DNA from 4 places in the Sphingomonas sp. CFBP 13733 genome. Region 3 is predicted to be linked to each of the others. Evidence: predicted binding sites of a transcription regulator. Region 3 holds the regulator's gene; each other region holds the start of a gene.
The links. Region 3 encodes LexA, which represses DNA repair genes until DNA is damaged. Its sites were predicted from a motif close to GTTCCNCNCTTGTTCT; they were not measured.

Region 1 (4,470 bases), 160 kb from region 3:
GGGTGGCGCGTGCCGAGCATCGTGACCCGGGCGCGGCGCTGGCGACCGCGGGCGAGGATCCGGTCGCGCGCCGCTTCGCTGCCGAGACGCGTAAGCGCATCGCCGCCGCCCCCGCGCGCCAGCCACTCGGCCTTGCCGTCGCACAGACACTCGCGGGTTTGGCGGGGGACCTTATCGCAGGGGCGCCGTCGCCGCTGGCAATCGCGCTCGCCCAGGCTGCGGTGGAAGCCGATCCGGATTATGCCCCCGCGCGAATCGTCCTTGCCGACGCGCTTGCGCATAGCGGCCGGGTCGACCGCGCGCTGGCGGTGCTCGACACGGTCGATGGCGGGGGTCCGTCCGCTGAGGCGGCGATCGCTAAGCGTCTCGAAATCCTGTCCGTGGCGGGTCGCGACGACGCTGCGCTGCGCATCGCGGGGACGCGGGCCGAGCGACCGGAGGCGGTCGCCGGCGACTGGCAGCGTTACGCCGACCTGTTGCTGACGACCGGCGATGCGGCGGCGGCGGCGCAGTGGTATGGCCGGGTTCTGGCGGCGGACCGCAGCGCGCCGGCGGCCGCGCGCGGAAGCTGGGGGGCGTGGCTGCAATATGGCGGGGCGCTTGATCAGGCGGGCCGCTGGCCCGAGGCCCGCGTCGCGCTCCGCAAGGCGGTTGCCCTCGCCCCGACGCAACCGCTCGCGCTCAATTATCTGGGATTCGCGCAGGTCGAGCATGGCGACGACATCGCGGGTTCGATTCGCCTGCTCGAGCGGGCCAGCCGGCTCGATCCCGCCAATCCGTCCGTCACCGACTCGCTCGGCTGGGCCTATCACCGCGCCGGCGATACGCGGCGCGCGCTGCCGTTGCTCGAGCGTGCCGCGCAGGCGGAGCCGACCAATGCCGAAATCGGCGATCATCTCGGTGATGCCTATTGGAGCATGGGCCGACGCTACGAGGCGCGCTATGCGTGGCAGGCCGCGATCGTCACCGGCGATGCCGAGGAGCGCGCGCGCATCGCCGCGAAGATCGACACCGGCCTGCCGATCGCTGCGCGCCGCTGACCCCTGATCCCGAGACCCCGATGCCGACGACGACCGAAACCGCACCTGCCAAGATCAATCTCGCGCTGCATGTGCGTCACCGCCGCGCGGACGGCTATCACGAGCTCGAGACGCTGTTTGCCTTTGCCGCGCATGGCGACGTCGTCACGGTGCGCACGGCGGACGCGGACAGCTTTGCCATCATCGGACCGTTCGCCGCGGCATTGCGCCCGGCGGCGGGGGGCACCGACGCTGCGCCATGGGACGGCAACCTGGTGACGGCCGCGGCGGACGCGTTCGTCGCGACGTTCGGGATCGACGCGCATCACGCGATCACGCTCGACAAGCGGCTGCCGATCGCATCGGGGATCGGTGGCGGCTCCGCCGATGCCGCGGCGACGCTGCGCGCGCTGGCGCGGTTGCACGGCGTCGCGGTGCAGGATCCGGCTCTCCACGACATTGCCGCCCGACTGGGTGCGGACGTGCCTGCGTGCCTCGTCAACCGGACGACGTTCGGGACCGGGCGCGGCGACACGCTCGTCGAGGTCGATGGGCTGGCGGGAACGCCGTTGCTGTGCGTCAATCCGGGCGTGACGGTGTCGACCGCGGCGGTATTTGGCGCGTGGGACGGGATCGACCGCGGGCCGATTGGCGAGGGGCCGCTGCTCGAACGCGCGATCGCCGGGCGGAACGACCTCGAGGCGCCGGCCTGCGTGATCGCGCCGGAGATTGGCCGCGTCCGCGCGCTGCTGGAAGCGGCGTCGGGCGTGTTGCTCGCGCGCATGTCGGGGTCGGGGGCGACCTGCTTTGCGCTGTTCGACAGCATCGCGGCCCGCGATTCCGCGGCGACGGATGCCGCTGCGCAGGGCTGGTGGACGCTGGCGTGCGCGCTGCGCTGAACGCAGGTCAAATGCCGCGTTGAAACTGTTCGGCTTTGGGACTCCGGACGCTGTAAAATCGATTGCATCGCACCAGTCGGAAGCGTCAAATCGGGATGTCCACTACCGGATCGGCGCCACGGTTTGCCGACCGGCCCAAGGTTTCTCCCAAGACGCCGAAGCGGACCAATGATGGGAGGGCGGTCACCGAAAGGCGGCCGCCCTTTTTCACATTCCCCGATGTTCCGCACTTGTTCCGTGAGAACAAAAGCAATACATGGCGTTTGACGCGTTGAATGGCACGCGCGCTTGCTTTAGCGATGGGAGCTTATCGATGGCCGCTAATCTGAAAGTGATCGACACCGGCATGGCAACAGCAACCAACGACCGGCAAAAGGCGCTCGATGCCGCACTCGCGCAGATCGACCGCGCGTTCGGCAAGGGCTCGGCGATGCGTCTGGGCTCGAAGGAGACGATGCAGGTCGAGGTGATCTCGACCGGCTCGCTCGGTCTCGACATCGCGCTCGGCGTCGGCGGCCTGCCGCGTGGCCGCGTGATCGAGATCTACGGCCCCGAAAGCTCGGGCAAGACCACGCTCGCGCTCCACGTCATTGCCGAAGCGCAGAAGAATGGCGGCACCGCCGCGTTCGTCGACGCCGAGCATGCACTCGACCCGGTCTATGCCAAGAAGCTTGGCGTCAACATCGACGAGCTGATCGTATCGCAGCCGGACACCGGCGAGCAGGCGCTCGAGATCGTCGACACGCTGGTCCGCTCGAACGCGATCGACGTGCTCGTCGTTGATTCGGTCGCAGCACTCGTGCCGCGCGCCGAAATCGAGGGCGAGATGGGCGATAGCCATGTCGGGCTTCAGGCGCGTCTGATGTCGCAGAGCCTTCGCAAGCTGACCGGTTCGATCAGCCGGTCGCGCTGCATGGTGATCTTCATCAACCAGCTGCGCATGAAGATCGGCGTCATGTACGGCAACCCGGAGACGACGACGGGCGGCAACGCGCTGAAGTTCTACGCCTCGGTCCGTCTGGACATTCGCCGCATCGGTGCGGTCAAGGCGGGCGACGAGGTCACCGGCAACCAGACGCGCGTGAAGGTCGTCAAGAACAAGGTCGCGCCGCCGTTCAAGCAGGTCGAATTCGACATCATGTACGGGCAGGGCGTCTCGAAGCTCGGCGAGATCCTCGATCTCGGCGTGAAGGCCGGGCTGGTCGAGAAATCGGGTGCGTGGTTCAGCTATGACAGCGTCCGGCTCGGTCAGGGTCGCGAGAATTCGAAGACCTTCCTCAAGGACAATCCCGAGACTGCCGATCGTCTCGAAAAGCAGATCCGCGCGCGCACCGACAAGGTCGCCGAGGAAATGATGGTCGGTCCCGACGCCGAAGACGACGCCTGAGTGAGAGTCGGAGCCCTTTTCCTCGCGGGGAAGGGCTCCGCTTCCTGCGACAGGGCGAGGCAGCGTCCAGGGCTGATGGGTCGGGCGAGTCTCGTCTCGCCTGGTTAAGCTGATAGGCCGCAGCGGGACGCGTGTTGGGCGATCGTCCGGAAATCCAGCGAGCCTTGGCGGGCATATGCTTCACGACTTGCGTCAAACGCGCCACAAGAGCTGATCTTGTGCGCTCAGACGGGAGTTCGACCATGCGATACGGCGGATCATGACCAGTGATCGAGACTGGACCGGACGTGTCGGCGACATCTGGGCCACGGAATGGCGCCGTACCGACCGCAGCTTCGAGGGGCTTGCGCCCGTACTGAACGCCGCGATCCTTGCGGCGGCAGGCCCGCAGACCCGCACTATCGTCGATATCGGTTGCGGCGCCGGCGCCACGTCGCTGGCCAGCGCGGAGGCGCTGCCGGACGGGCAGGTGATCGGCATCGATCTTTCGCCGAGGCTGATCGCAGTGGCGAACCACCGCGCCGGGCACCTGACCAATGTCGTGTTCCGCTGCGCCGACGTCGCGGCGAGCGTCGAGACGCATGCGCCGATCGACCTCTATGTCTCGCGGCATGGGGTCATGTTTTTCGCCGATCCGGTGGCCGCCTTTGCCCGGCTCGTTGAGGCCGCCGCCCCCGGCGCCGCGCTCGTCTTCTCGTGCTTTGCCGAGCGTGCAGCCAATCGCTGGGCGGTGGAAACCGTCGCGGGTGCGGATGACGCATCCGGACCGACGGGGGCCATGACCGCGCCGGGGCCCTTTGCCTTTGCCGATCCCGCCTATGTCGCGGAGATGCTGAAGCAGGCCGGGTGGCGCGCGACGACACTACAGCGTGTCGAATTCGCTTATCGCGCGGGAGGCGGCGCGGATCCGGTGGCGGACGCGGTCGACTACCTCAGCCGGATCGGCCCCGCGGCGTCGCGGATCCGCGACTCGCACGACGCGGAACGCGAACAGGCGCTGGCGCGTCTGACCAGCGCCTGTGTCGATCGTCTGGCCGGGGATGCGGTCGAATTTCCGGCCGCTGCCTGGATATGGACGGCGCACGCAGCGCGCGACAGCCAAGGGAGCCTGCCATGATCACCGTCCACCATCTCGAAAACTCGCGGTCGCAGCGGATCCTGTGGA
Region 2 (4,470 bases), on a different contig from region 3:
GTCGTTTGTATGAGGGCTGGAAAACTCACAAAGAGCATTATCCGAAGATATCGGATATTTATGATAAAGAGCTAAAACCGAACGCAAAGTCAGCATTGACCGACTTAGAGAATTATTTTTCTCCGAAGCAGGCAGAGGGCCAGCCAAAACCGTCGCGCGCTTTACTCGCGATGGTTCGCGATAAGATAGGTTTCCATGCCGATTTTAAGATGACGGCCGCAGCGTTTGACGAGTGTAAAGATGATGCGATAATGGGTGAATACCTGTGCAAAACGATGGGTAACACTCTCTACTTTTCGACGGAGATGGTGCATCTAGAGGTCGTCGCAAAGATTGAAAAATCGTCGTCTGAGGATGCCGCTTCGCTAATGGCTTTGATGGACCACACGCGCGATGTGACAAGCCTTTTTAACACATTCGTATTTGGCTTCTCTGCGATCTTTCTTCGTCGACATTTTCCGAAGAAGATAAAGAAGCTTGCGAGAAAAAGAGTCGTCTTACCCTCGCAGCCCAAGCTTCGAGATTTAAGATTTTCTTTCTTCACAGAATTAGAATGAAAGGCTCCGATCATGAGTTCTGATCGACCGCCCGAACGTGCCGAACGCCTCGTCATTATGAACGGTAGCCGCCTCCACGAAAGGCACCTTGGCGGCCAGTGGACCGTTATGGATTCAGAACCGCAGGGCATGAACCCTCGTGGTATTCATCGCCTCGATACAGCTCGGGACGCCGATCCCAAGACCAAGGGCGAGTATCGTGGTGCGGTGCTGCACGTCGACAAAGCCAACATTTACCAGCTCGGCAACGATAGCCAGGTGGTGCGCCACGATCGCGACCGCTTTAAGGAAACGCCGCACGTCGGGGAGGGTGCGCGGATCGGATACGACAACGGCCGGGGCGTCATGTTGAACCGTTCCCCTGATCCTACCCCCCATCGAGGTATTCCCGGCCCCACGGTAGCGGCACGCGCAACGCCCGATCGTCAAAGATGATGACGGTTATCAATAACGTGGTGCCGGTGCTCGATCTCGTCATTCGCTTTACGGCTTGGATTTCCAGCCGCGACGCTAAAGGTTGGGAAGGTATATTTAAGTTTACCCTAGCCATCTGTGCATTGCTGGGCATCCTTCTCCCCTCGATCGGAGAATGGCTTGATAAGCGTTACCTCACGCACAAAAAAGATAACAAGTCTCTAGCGCTATCTTTTAAGGCTTATGGGCGTCTTTCCAGTGCACTCCTATTCGCTGGAGCAGCGGCCGGACTTTACTATGTTTCTGATTGGTAACGACTTATCGCCGTACGGTTGGAACAGGTGAAACAGTTACTTGCCCCCGCTTAAAACACCGCTTGCACTTTAGCCGCGCAATCGCCTGCGGCATTGTCTGCGGCAAACCGCCAAAGAGCTTCAACACGTTGGCGAACGGGACATTGATCGTCCGCCCGCAATGGCACACGATCCGCATATCTGCACGGTGACGCGCGTAATCCATCGTCGTTTCAAAACGCGCGGTACTCATCGCGCAACCGGGATTTCCGCGATGTTTGTCGTCCACGAATTAGATTTCTGGCTGCGCTTCGTGTCGAAAGCCTTTGGCCCGCGCCCCTGCGCCGCAACGGTGATCGTATCTCGCCCGAACCGTGCGTTTAGTCCGTCCATCGCGGCTAACAGGCCAGGAGCGCGCGGGTCGGGAATAGCGAACAAGTCGGTCTGTGCCGCTCCGGCCGGGTTTAGATCCTCCAGAAGCACGCCGCATTTCGTATATACCCCGCCCTCCTGAAACATCGCCTCGGTAAGCCTCGTTGCCATCGCGACAATTACGCGCGGGTCATGGCTCGCTGGGGACAAGCGCGCCGATCGCGATGCGCTCGGCGGATTCGGCCGGTATTTGCTGCCGTGCGCAAAGACTATCATGCGAGACGCCACCAGCCCCTGCGCGCGTATCTTCTCAGCCGCGCGAGCTGCGCGACGTGCCATCGCCTCGCATAGGTCGTCTAAGGTGCTGACAGGTGCGCCAAACTGCCGCGTGACGGCTGTTCCCTTCATAGCCTCCGGTTCAACTGTGAACTCGGCGCACTCGATACCGTTCAACTCACGCACAAGGCGCTCCAGAACGACTGTCCCGGCGTCTCTCGCGACCGCTGGGGGCAATGCAGCAAGGTCAGCCGTAGTTCGCACCCCTAGCGGCTTCAGGCGGGCCTCCAGAGCCTTACCTATCCCCCAAACCTCTCCGACCGGCCATTGCGCGAACAGCCGGCGACGCAATTCCTCGTCGTGAAGGTCGACGACGCCGCCCCAAATCTTTTCAGTCGCTTTTGCAAGAGCATTGGCAACCTTTGATAGCGTTCGTGTTGGTCCTAAGCCTATGCGGGTAGGCAAACCAACGCTTCGTGATATAGCATCAATGACGCGGTAAGCGGTTGCTACATCTCCAACGCCGCTAGGAAGAACAGGAAGACGAAAAAAGCTCTCGTCTATTGAATAGACTTCAACGGTATCAGAAAATTCTGCAATCACGGCATTGAAACGCCTATTTAGATCGGCGTACAATTCGTAATTAGACGAACGAACCTGTATTCTGTGACGTTTTACAACGTCGCGAGTCTTAAACATAGGATCGCCCATCTTTATATGCAGGGCTTTTGCTTCCTCGCTTCTAGCGATGGCGCATCCGTCGTTGTTGGATAGTACGATTACCGGCACGCCACGCAAGCGAGGATCAAAAAGCCGCTCGCTCGATACATAGAAGTTTGCCACGTCACAGATTGCGTAGGACATAGCTCGATCTAACGCCGGTAGTCGCGGACGCCCGATCGCACGACGCCCCACACGTCGACCGCCTCATCTGCGATCGTCACGGGGTAGCTCGTCGATACGTTGCGCGCCTCCAAGTGCGGCACACCTTCGCGGAACACCAGTTGGCGACATACGAACCCGCCATCTACAACCGCGATTACAATGTGACCGTCTGACGGGCGCGTGTCTCGGTCGACCACAACCACGTCGTTATCGTGGATTCCGGCGTCCCTCATGCTGCTTCCCTCGATCCGGAAAACAAAGCTCGCGGCTCGATCCAATCGTAACAGGTCCACCAGATTGACGGACTCGCAGGCCCAGTCCTGCGCGGGCGAGGGGAATCCAGCTCCAGCGGCTGCGAGAATGCGCGGAAATATGCCTAGCGGAATATCTGCGATCGGAATTGGCTGCATCAGCGGCAGCATTTTGGCGTCTCCCTTCGGCCCCTCATAACGCATCAAAGAACAGAAAGGGAACGGGTAAAGCTGCGCGACCGATCGCATTTTTGCGGCGTCGTCTTCGTGCTTTCGGATAGAATAGCGGGGATGGTCTACCGCAAGCCGCCCCCGCTCCCTGAACAAATGTCGCTTTACTGGTCCCACTGGTCGCCAGCTCGCCAGCGTGCCGAACAAGCGCGCTATTCTGAAATAGTCCGCGCCCGTGAAGTTCGGGACAAAGCGCTAGCCAAGTTGGACCGCGATAGGTTGCGCATCATCGCCACGTTCGACGCGAGCTGCCAAACCATCGAGGCCGTGTTTCTAGATACCGAAAAAAACGGCTGGGAATGACAGACGTTGCCGCCCGGCTATCGATGCCGCATCATTCTGCAATGGATAAGCCCGACGCCTTTGAACAATCCGCCCAAATCGTTGAAGCGTTCGCGGAAGGCGAAACCGACGATCGCGTTCTGGAGCTGCTGCGTAAGATCGCTCAAGCGATCCGTGACCACGCAATAGACGACTAGGGATCGCATAATGTGCAACCGCGCCCGCATGGACGGCGAACCGGAAACCCTATGGGGATCGGCGTCGAAGCTCTTTATCGAACGCCCCCGCGACAATCGGTTTAATCCGCGCGAGCTGCGACCAAAAAGCCGCAATTACATCATCCGCGAACAGGGCGGCGAACGCGCCTGGGACGTGATGACGTGGGACGTTACGGGCGGCAAAGCCCCTTGGCCCATGACGAACGTGCGGAACCTCGCGCTCCCACAATGGCGCAAACTGGCCGAGAAGCCGGAAAATCGCTGCCTCGTGCCTCTCACGGAGTTCTGCGAGTTCACCCCGGAGAAGCACGATCTGGAGGACGGCAAACCGCCCCTCAAAGGCGAAATGTGGTTCTCGGTGCCAAGTCAGCCTGTGTTCGCTGTTGCGGGATTCTGGCAGACCACAGCGGAGGGCAACGGCTTTACGATGGTGACGTGCGATCCCAATTCGCTGGTTAGCCCGATCCACCCCAACGCCATGATTACGATACTCGATCCCGACGATATCGAGACGTGGTTGCGCGGCTCATACGACGACGTTGTTCGGCTCCAAAAGCCTTTTGATCCCGATAAAATGACGGTGCGTGGCCCTGTCTTTCCGACACGCCGTAAAGAGCGATAGCTGGCAGAAAGTTCGTCCGGACGAACTTTCAGTCCGGCGATCGGTAGCCAGCCGGAGCGTTCGGGTCTG
Region 3 (4,470 bases):
ATTGCGGCGACGCTCGGCATCGGGCTGATCTGGGTGCGATCGGACCGCGTGGCGGCACCGGTGCTCGCGGGGCCGACATTCGTGCAGCTGTCGGCGCGGGTCGAGACGATCGAACCGCTCGTCGCGCGCCGGCTTGTGCGGTTGACGGTGCGGCCGGTCGGGCCGGGGCAGGACGCCGATGGCGCGCCGGTTGCGTTGCCCGGCCGCGTCCGCATCAACCTGGCAGAGGCGGATGCGCCGGCGACGCTGGGGATCGGCGCGACGATAAGGCTGCGCGCGCGACTCATGCCGCCGCCCTTGCCCGCGGTGCCCGGCGCCTATGACTTTGCGCGCGTCGCCTGGTTCGGCGCGATCGGCGCGACGGGGCGGGGCTTTTCGCCTGTGGTGGTAGCAGAGCCGGGCCGCGGTGGCGCGGGGGTCCGGGTGGCGTTGTCGCGGCACATCGTCGCGCAACTCGACGGGAGCGCGGGCGGGATCGCCGCAGCGCTGGCGACCGGCGACGTCGGCGCGATCAGCGACGCGGATGCGGAGGCGATGCGGCGCGCCGGGCTGGCGCATCTCCTGTCGGTGAGCGGCCTCCACATCACCGCCGCGGTCGCGGCGACGATGCTGATCGTGCTGCGGCTGCTCGCGCTCAGCCCGTGGCTCGCCCTCCACACGCGACTGCCGTTGATCGCCGCGCTTGCCGGTGCGGCGGCGGCGATCGGCTACACCGTGCTGACGGGCAGCCAGGTGCCGACAATCCGCTCGTGCGTCGCGGCGTTGCTGGTGCTGGTCGCGCTGGCGATGGGGCGCGAGGCGATGACGTTGCGGCTGGTCGCGACGGGGGCGATCGCGGTGATGCTCGCGCTGCCCGAATCGCTCGCCGGGCCGAGCTTCCAATTGTCGTTCGCCGCAATCACCGCGATCATCGCGTTGCACGAGCATCCCGTCGTCCGTGCCACGTTCGCGCCGCATGACGAGGGCCGCGGCAGGCGCCTCTTGCGCGGCGCCGCGTCGCTGCTGCTGACCGGGCTCGTCGTCGAGGCGGCGCTGATGCCGATCGCAGTCTATCATTTCCACAAGGCCGGGCTGTACGGCGCGGTCGCCAATATCGTCGCGATCCCGCTGACCACGTTTGTCGTGATGCCGTTCGAGGCGCTGGCGCTGCTGCTCGACACGATCGGGATTGGCGCGCCCGCCTGGTGGCTGGTCCAGCATGCGCTCGACGCGCTGCTGTGGCTCGCGCGCGGCGTGGCGCATGCACCGGGCGCGGTCCGCGCGCTGCCGGCGGTTCCCGATGGGGCGTTTGCGCTGATGGTCGGCGGCGGGGTGTGGATCGCGCTGTGGCGGACGCGGTGGCGACGGATCGGAATGCTGCCCTTGGCGATTGGCGCGATCTGGGCGCTGACGACGCCGTCACCCGATATACTGGTCACGGGCGATGGTCGCCATGTCGCGGTCCGGACCGCCGCCGGGCTCGCGCTGCTTCGCGATCGGGCGGGGGATTATGTCCGCGATACACTGGCGGAGAATGGCGGGGTCGATGGTGAGCCGCTGCTGCTCGCGGATCAGCCCGACGCGCGGTGCAGCCGCGACCTGTGCCTGACCGATGTCGTCGCCCACGGCCGGGCTTGGCGCGTGCTGGCCACGCGCAGCGTTTACCGGGTGCCGATCGCGGAGATGGTTGCCGCCTGCCGGCGCGCGGACATCGTCATCAGCGAGCGCGGGCTGCCGCGCGGTTGTACGCCGCGATGGCTGAAGCTCGACCGGTCGATGCTCGCGCGGACCGGGGGGATCGCGTTGACGTTGACCACGGGGCGGATGGTGACGGTGCTCAATCCGGGGGACCGGCACCCGTGGCGCGATCCACCGACGCTGGCGCGGCCAATGCGACGGTTCGGGGCGGCGGGCGATCAGCATGGGCTGGCCGGGGGGGCGGCGTCGGTCCGGTTTCGAGTGCCGGCTCGGGGGTGGTCAGAGCGATAGGTCGCGACTGGGTATGTCGGGTCATGATCCTGCGAAGGTGGGGCCTCCGATTGGGAGGGCCGCAATTCCGAAACGCGGACGATGGTGCCTGGGGCCGTTGGTCACGAACGCCACTGCCGGTTGCGTGGCGGTGATGACCGCCAGCGCCACCCGGCATTCGTCAGTCGTAGCGGCGCAGGATACCCGACAGCTTGCCCTGAACCCGGACCTGTGCGGGCGCATAACGCTGCGGGTCATAGGCGCGGTTGGCCGGGTCGAGCCGGACCATTGCGCCTTCGCGGCGGAAATATTTCAGCGTCGCTTCGCTGTCCTCGATCAGCGCGACCACGATTTCGCCGTCGCGGGCGATCTCGGTACGGCGGATCAGCGCATAATCGCCGTCGAGGATGCCGGCTTCGACCATCGAGTCCCCCGAAACCTCCAGCGCATAATGCTCGCCGGTGCCGAGCAATGCGGCCGGAACGGCCAGCATCGAACTGCCTTCAAAGGCTTCGATCGGGACGCCGGCGGCGATCCGGCCGTGCAGCGGGATCTCGACGACGTCGTTCGCCGCGATGCGGGCGGGCGACGCGGGCGTGGCGCTGGCCGTGTCCGGCGCAGATACGGTGCCGGCCGATGCCGCAGCCGCCTTCGGCCCCGACTTCGCCGCAGTCTGTGCGATTGCAGCCTCGGGACGCTCGGGCATTCGCAGCACTTCGAGCGCGCGCGCCCGGTTGGGCAGGCGCCGGATGAAGTTGCGCTCTTCAAGCGCGCTGATCAGACGGTGCACGCCCGATTTCGATTTCAGGTCGAGCGCGTCCTTCATCTCCTCGAACGAGGGCGACACGCCCGTCTCGGCGAGGCGGTCATTGATGAAGCAGACAAGCTCGTGCTGCTTGCGCGTGAGCATAACGGTTCTCCGTCCGGAACAGACGAGGAACTTCTATGGAACACTTGCAGCTTCGTCAAGCGGTGACGTCACGCGATGACGAGGATTTCCGCCGAGTCGCCCGCCCTCGCCGCCGGCGCGTCGCCATCGCGGATGATCAGGCAGGACGAGCGGGCGAGCGTCAGCAGCATCGAGCTGTCCTGGATGGTCGAGGCATAGGCGCGGCCGTCGCGCAGTTCGGCGCGCATATAGTCGGTCCGCGACTGGTTGGGCGGAAGATCCTCGCCGAGCAGCGCGTGCGTCGTCTGCGGCAGGGGATCGCGCGCGCCGAGCATGTGCGCGACGACGGGGCGGACGAAGAGGATGGCGGTGACGAAGGCGGAGACGGGATTGCCAGGTAGGCCGAGCAGCATCGTCCGCCCGAGCGCGCCCGCCATCATCGGCTTGCCCGGGCGCAGCGCGATCCGCCAGAAGTCGATTGCCCCGCCAGCCGCCTCGATCGCGGGGCGGACGAGGTCGTGATCGCCGACCGACGCGCCCCCCGTGGTCACCAGTAGATCGGCATCGACCCCGGCAAAGGCGTCACGCAGCGTGTCGAGCCTATCAGGCAATATCCCCAGATCGACGATGTCGACGGGCAGATCGGCAAGCATCGCGGCGAGCATGATGCCGTTCGATTCCGGCAGCGGGACGGGATCGTTCGTCGAGCCGGGCGGGACGAGTTCGTCGCCCGTCGCGGCGACCGCGACGCGCAGCCGGCGGCCGACCGACAGCGCGCCGTGCCCGCCGGTCGCAGCGACCGCGATGCGCGCGGGCGTCAGCCGATCGCCGGCCGCGATCAGCCGCGTGCCGATCGCGAAGTCGAGCCCCTTGCGGCGTGTGTTGCGGCCTTCAAAGGCGGGGCCTTCGCCGTCGAGCATCAGCCGGTCGCCGTCGCGCGCGGCCTCTTCCTGAACAAGGACGGTATCAGCGCCGGGCGGCATCGCCGCGCCGGTGAAGATGCGCGTCGCCTCGCCCGGGGCGAGCGTGCCGGCGAAGGGGCGGCCGGCCGCGCTCTCGCCGATGACGGTCCAGGGGCCGGGCAGATCGGCGTAGCGGATCGCATAGCCGTCCATCGCCGAAAGGTCGGTCGCAGGCTGGGTGCGGCGGGCGAGAATGTCCTCCGCCGCCCAGCGACCCATCGCGGAGCGCAGCGGCACGGTTTCGGCCGGCACGCGCGATGCCATGGCGAAGAGGCGGGACTGGGCTTCGGCGACGGGGACGAGAGGGCGCATGCGGGCTCCGTTCAGCGGGGCGATGAAGGTCTGCGCTGCTCGCACGAATGCCGCGGGGCGGAAAGCGGGCAACGCCGCGACCGGCAGGACACCGGTCGGTTATGCGATCAACGTACGAGGTAAGGCAGACGTTGCGGTGAGATGGGACGACATGCCCTGCGTTGCGTCGCGCGCAAATCCTGTCGTCAGCGCAGGCAAAACGCGCTAGCCCTGTGGCGCAGGTCCGACGCAAGCCGGATCCGCACAGATCGCGTCGGTGCCCCTCGGGGCTTGAATGGGAATGCGGTGCGGGGTTTGCCCCAAGACCGCAGCTGTCCCTGCAACTGTAAGCGGCGAGCGACACGCACGCGCCCCCTGCGA
Region 4 (4,470 bases), on a different contig from region 3:
ACTGCTCGAGCCCCATGCCGGGATCGATGCGCTCGATCCGCAGCTTCAGCAGCCGCAGGAGGTGAGACACCTCCCGTGTCGGTCGGGATGTACCGACCGCGACAATTTGCTCGGTGCCATCGACGCGCATTCCCGTCAGGCGGAGCGAGCGTGCGCCAACCCCTTTTGCCTGCAGCAGCACGACAAGATCGCCCAAGAGGTCACCCATGACCTGTTCGATCGCCTCAGCCGTGCTGATCGGCTCCAGTAGCCGGCGTTCGACCGCCGGGACCTCGATGTCCTCTCGTGGGGTGATTGGCTCTGCGACACCGCCGAGGGCCTGATCGAGGCGTGTGATCGTCGGCAGTCCGAGACGGCGCGCAAGGGGTCCTCGCGCGACCGGCAGGAGATCCGCGATCCGCTCGAAACCGAATTTGCGCGCGGCGGTCAACGCCGTTGGCGTCAGGCGCAACGCGGCGATCGGCAATGGGCTGAGCGCCTCGACCGTACCGTGCGGCTCTATGCGAGTAAGATCGGCTTTGCCAAAACGGGCCAGCGCATGGGCGGCCCCCGGCGTATCGGCGACCGCGACGCGCGCGGTGAAGCCTGCACGACGGCAGAAGGCGAGCAGACGACGGCAGAACCGCTCTTCTCCGCCGTGGAGGTGGTCACAGCCAGCAAGATCAATCCAAAGACCATCAGCCGGTGTGACAGCCGCGATCGGCGACCAGCGCCTTACTGCGAGCAGCGCAAGGCGATCGAGTAGCGCAGCATCGGCTTCCGGCTCGACCGGACGGAAGTCTAGACCGGACACCAGCGCGCGGGCGTGGGTGGCGGCCATACCGGGATGGATGCCGAGCGCCTGCGCGCCGGTGCAGGCAGCGACTACCTCTTCGCGCCGGCCGACCTTGCCAACGAGAGCGAGCGGCGCGTGCTGGACAGGGGTCATAACTGGCGTGGCGAGCCGCAATGCAGGCGCCTGCCCCTTGTACGGTTGGCTTGCCGCTTCCGATCGCCTGCCGAGCTCCCGCATTGGCGGTTGCGCGTGGACGGGGAGCGACGCGATCTGCGCCTCGACCTCTTCGCGCGACTGGGCACTGGTTCGCGCCCAGCGGGCACCGGGGCGCCAACCGCCGCCCCGCGGTACCGAACAGGCACCCGGGTCGTCGTCGACCGGCAGTTGCAGGGCGGGCCGCTCAGGCGGCCACGTAGCGGGCCGTTCCAACCGTCTCAGCCGCTCGATGGCTAAGTTCGGCAGGAACAGCGAGACGACCCGTCTCATCGCTGCCCTCCACTATCAGGGAAAACCCCTCACCGCCGCGTTGCCGCGCCAGCTCGACCAACCATCTCGCTCGCCCTACACCCGCGACCTCCAGCCGCGCCGAAGGCGCGGAGCCGATCCGCCAGCGCGTCCACGCAGCGGATGGTTCGCAGAAAGGATCCTGGTCACGGCCACGTCGGCGACGCAGCAACAACACCGGAATGTCGGCTTCCGCCGCCACCAGCTGCAGGCGGCGGGTTGCAACCATCGACACCTTGCTCGCTTCTGCGATGATCGCCGATGGCGTCCCGTCGCGAACCGCGTCCTCGATTACGGCGAGCAACGCCGCGTCATCATAGGGCTGAGCATAGATGACATCTGACGAGGAAAGGCCTGCCTGAGCCAAAGCCGGCGCGTAGAGGTCGGTGCGGCACGTGGCCCACAAGACAGGACCGCTGGCATTGGCCGCTTCGCGCGCCGCAATGCCAGCAAGGAACAGTGTGGTTGCGGCATCATCCACCAATGATCCGCTACGCGCCGTCGCCTCGTGAAGCGCGCCGGCACGCAAGCCCCCAGCCCCAAGTCTGCTGTCGATCGCAGCTACGCCGAACGGCAGCACACGGTAGTCGGTGACCGGCGTGGCGATCGTCCGCAGGTGGGCAAGGCTGGTCGCAAGGGACTCGGGGGCGGGGGACATCATGGTCTAAGACTCTATTCGTTCCCTCTATGTTCCGTTACCAAGTCCTACATTGCAAGCGCTTTGATCGTCCCGATCCGGGCTGATGACCGGCCTTTCCCCTCGGCGTACGGAGGGGAACGAAAAAATACGAAGCGGCAACAAACGGCGAATTATTCGCTTTCGTTTGCCCGTTAGGTGACTCATAAAATCGTCATGCCGATCCGCCCTGAGAACCGCTGGCTCTACCCGATCGACTGGCGGCAGCTGTCGCAGACGGTTCGGTTCGACCGCGCCGGTGCCAAATGCGAGGGATGCGGCCGACCACATCTGCGCCGTGTGGTCCATCTCGGCGACGGACGTTGGTGGGATGCGGATGTCCGGTGCTGGCGGTCGGACCACGGCAAGCGTATTTCCATGAAAGCGGGGTTCGTGCTGGCGTCGATCCGGGTGACCTATGTCGTCCTGGCCTGCGCGCACCTCGATCACGATCCAGGCAACAGCGCGTCTTCGAACCTCAAGGCGTTATGTCAGCGCTGCCACATGATCCACGATGCAGCCGAGCATCGCTGGCAGCGCTGGTGGAATGTCTTTCGGCTCCGAGCCATCCGCGACCTCTACGAGGATCCTCGCGTCACGCGCGAACGCATCGCCAGCCGCTAGAGATCGATGTTGCGGGCCCGCATCGCTTCGGCTGTAAGGTCGGCGATCGGCCCCTGCCCTGAGGTGGCCTCATAGACTTCGGCGACATCGTGATCGGCAAGCTTATCGAGCATCAGCCGCACAGCCGCGACGCTCGAGTCGTCTAGTACGGTCTTTGTCTCGTCATTCGCCATGGCTAAGGTCCCGCCGGTGTTTCCAACGGAGAACGAATAAAATGAACGTAAGTGACCTGGCCAAGGGCGTCGCGGAAGCGACCGGATCGAACGAAGCCGATGCAAAGAAGGCGATCACCGCCGTATTCGACCAGATCGCGGCAGCAGCCGTGAAGGGCGAGGAGGTTTCGATTCCGGGTTTCGGCAAGTTCACCGTCAAGGACCGTCCAGAGCGCGACGGTCGCAACCCCGCGACCGGTGAAGCAATCAAGATCGCGGCCTCGAAGAAAGTTGCGTTCACGGCCGCCAAGGGGCTGAAGGACAAGATGTAAGACGTGTGCGCCGACGAGTAATCTTGTCGGCGCCAACCTGAAAGATAGGCTTCGTGTGCAACCGGTATCGTATGACGGCAAAAGAGGTCGACCTCGCGGTCACCTTCGGTATCCGGCCTCCTTATGAAAAGGACGAGGAATACCCCGTCGGTGACATCTTCCCGACGGGCAAGAAGACCCCATTCTACGGCAAGGTGATCGTGCAGGACGGCGTGGAGCGGAAGCTCGAGCGGATGGAATGGGGCGTGCCGACGCAGGTGCCCAGTGCCCGCGACCCTTCGGTTAAGCTTACGAAGTACGTGACGAACGTGCGAAACCTGAATTCCAGCTTCTGGCGATCGATGCTGACGACCCCGGCGCGACGCTGTCTCGTTCCGGTCACCGCCTTCTCGGAATATGGGTTGGCGCCCGGCGAAGACGGCAAGAAGCCGCTGCACTGGTTTGACGTGCCCAGCCGCCCAGTCTTTGCGTTTGCAGGCATCTGGCGCCCGACCGAGCGCGGCAATGCCTATGGCTTTCTCACGACTGAACCGAACGCTGTTGTGGCGCCCATCCACCCCAAGGCCATGCCGGTCATCCTGCACGACGACGATTACGATCGTTGGCTGACAGCGCCCTGGGACGAACTGAAGGACTTGGTCGCGCCCTACCCATCGCAGCTGATGCGCGTTGAGGGCACGGCATGGGCGGACGCGGACCATGCCCGATCGCCTGTGCTATTCTAGCCGTTGAACCCTGTAAGGTGACTGACAATGACAGAAGCGACATGGGGCGAAAGCGCCAAGACCCCGGACATTAACTGGCGCATGAGCGCGTCATTGGAAAACGTGCCCCGCGGTGACACCGATATCGCCGAAGTGACGAACCTCGAGCGAGCCGTGCGGGATTGGGTCAGGCTGGTTCCTGACCACAAAGAAGCGGCAACCTTGACCACGGATCATGCCGTTCAGATCGAAGGGGCTTCCAGTACGACGTTCACGGGCGAAGCCATCGCAGCGCTCGCTGAGCACCTGCCACCGACTCCAACCGAAGAGGAGTAATTACTATGGCGAAATCCAGCGTCCGGTTCGAGCGCGGTGACGGATATTGGGTGGCCGAGCGTGATAGCATCGGCTTCACCGGCACAACCGACTTTGGCCCCGTTGAGTTTCTGATAACGAGCGAAGCGTTGGCTGAAATGCTGAACCCGGAGTTGGAAGGGATTGACCCGGAAACCGCGGTCGAGGTTTTCATCGAGTTTGAAAGCGACATTCATCGCATCGCCCAGCGCGAATTTGTGAAACGCCTAGGTGGTGAGCCACCGATCCTGCTGACGACTTCAGATGTAGCGCTTTAGCGCCAAAGCACGTTTACAATTTAAGTGGGTCATTGGCCCAGAGCGGATTACGCTCCGGGCTCACTTCGACC

Region 1: recA (recombinase RecA) is a predicted target of LexA. The motif match lies at 2,140-2,155, and genes of this name have one in related genera.
Region 2: IFT71_RS18810 (LexA family protein) is a predicted target of LexA. The motif match lies at 3,256-3,271, and genes of this name have one in related genera.
Region 4: IFT71_RS19450 (ImuA family protein) is a predicted target of LexA. The motif match lies at 1,958-1,973, and genes of this name have one in related genera.

What each region holds. Positions count from the first base shown of each region.
Region 1 covers NZ_JACYUP010000004.1:374,076-378,545, forward strand. The annotation lists gene IFT71_RS14280 (tetratricopeptide repeat protein) at 1-1,040, shown strand, start outside; gene IFT71_RS14285 (4-(cytidine 5'-diphospho)-2-C-methyl-D-erythritol kinase) at 1,061-1,918, shown strand; gene recA (recombinase RecA) at 2,232-3,305, shown strand; gene IFT71_RS14295 (class I SAM-dependent methyltransferase) at 3,565-4,422, shown strand; gene IFT71_RS14300 (glutathione S-transferase family protein) at 4,419-4,470, shown strand, end outside.
Region 2 covers NZ_JACYUP010000008.1:47,723-52,192, reverse strand. The annotation lists gene IFT71_RS18830 (hypothetical protein) at 1-557, shown strand, start outside; gene IFT71_RS18825 (KfrB domain-containing protein) at 570-992, shown strand; gene IFT71_RS18820 (hypothetical protein) at 992-1,285, shown strand; gene IFT71_RS18815 (Y-family DNA polymerase) at 1,514-2,776, opposite strand; gene IFT71_RS18810 (LexA family protein) at 2,785-3,219, opposite strand; gene IFT71_RS18805 (hypothetical protein) at 3,340-3,582, shown strand; gene IFT71_RS18800 (hypothetical protein) at 3,579-3,758, shown strand; gene IFT71_RS18795 (SOS response-associated peptidase family protein) at 3,769-4,401, shown strand.
Region 3 covers NZ_JACYUP010000004.1:534,672-539,141, forward strand. The annotation lists gene IFT71_RS15020 (ComEC/Rec2 family competence protein) at 1-1,968, shown strand, start outside; gene lexA (transcriptional repressor LexA) at 2,129-2,857, opposite strand; gene IFT71_RS15030 (molybdopterin molybdotransferase MoeA) at 2,926-4,110, opposite strand; cobalamin riboswitch at 4,348-4,470, shown strand, end outside.
Region 4 covers NZ_JACYUP010000010.1:33,306-37,775, reverse strand. The annotation lists gene IFT71_RS19455 (DNA polymerase Y family protein) at 1-1,261, opposite strand, end outside; gene IFT71_RS19450 (ImuA family protein) at 1,176-1,937, opposite strand; gene IFT71_RS19445 (hypothetical protein) at 2,133-2,579, shown strand; gene IFT71_RS19440 (hypothetical protein) at 2,576-2,752, opposite strand; gene IFT71_RS19435 (HU family DNA-binding protein) at 2,794-3,063, shown strand; gene IFT71_RS19430 (SOS response-associated peptidase) at 3,117-3,788, shown strand; gene IFT71_RS19425 (hypothetical protein) at 3,816-4,103, shown strand; gene IFT71_RS19420 (DUF1488 family protein) at 4,109-4,399, shown strand.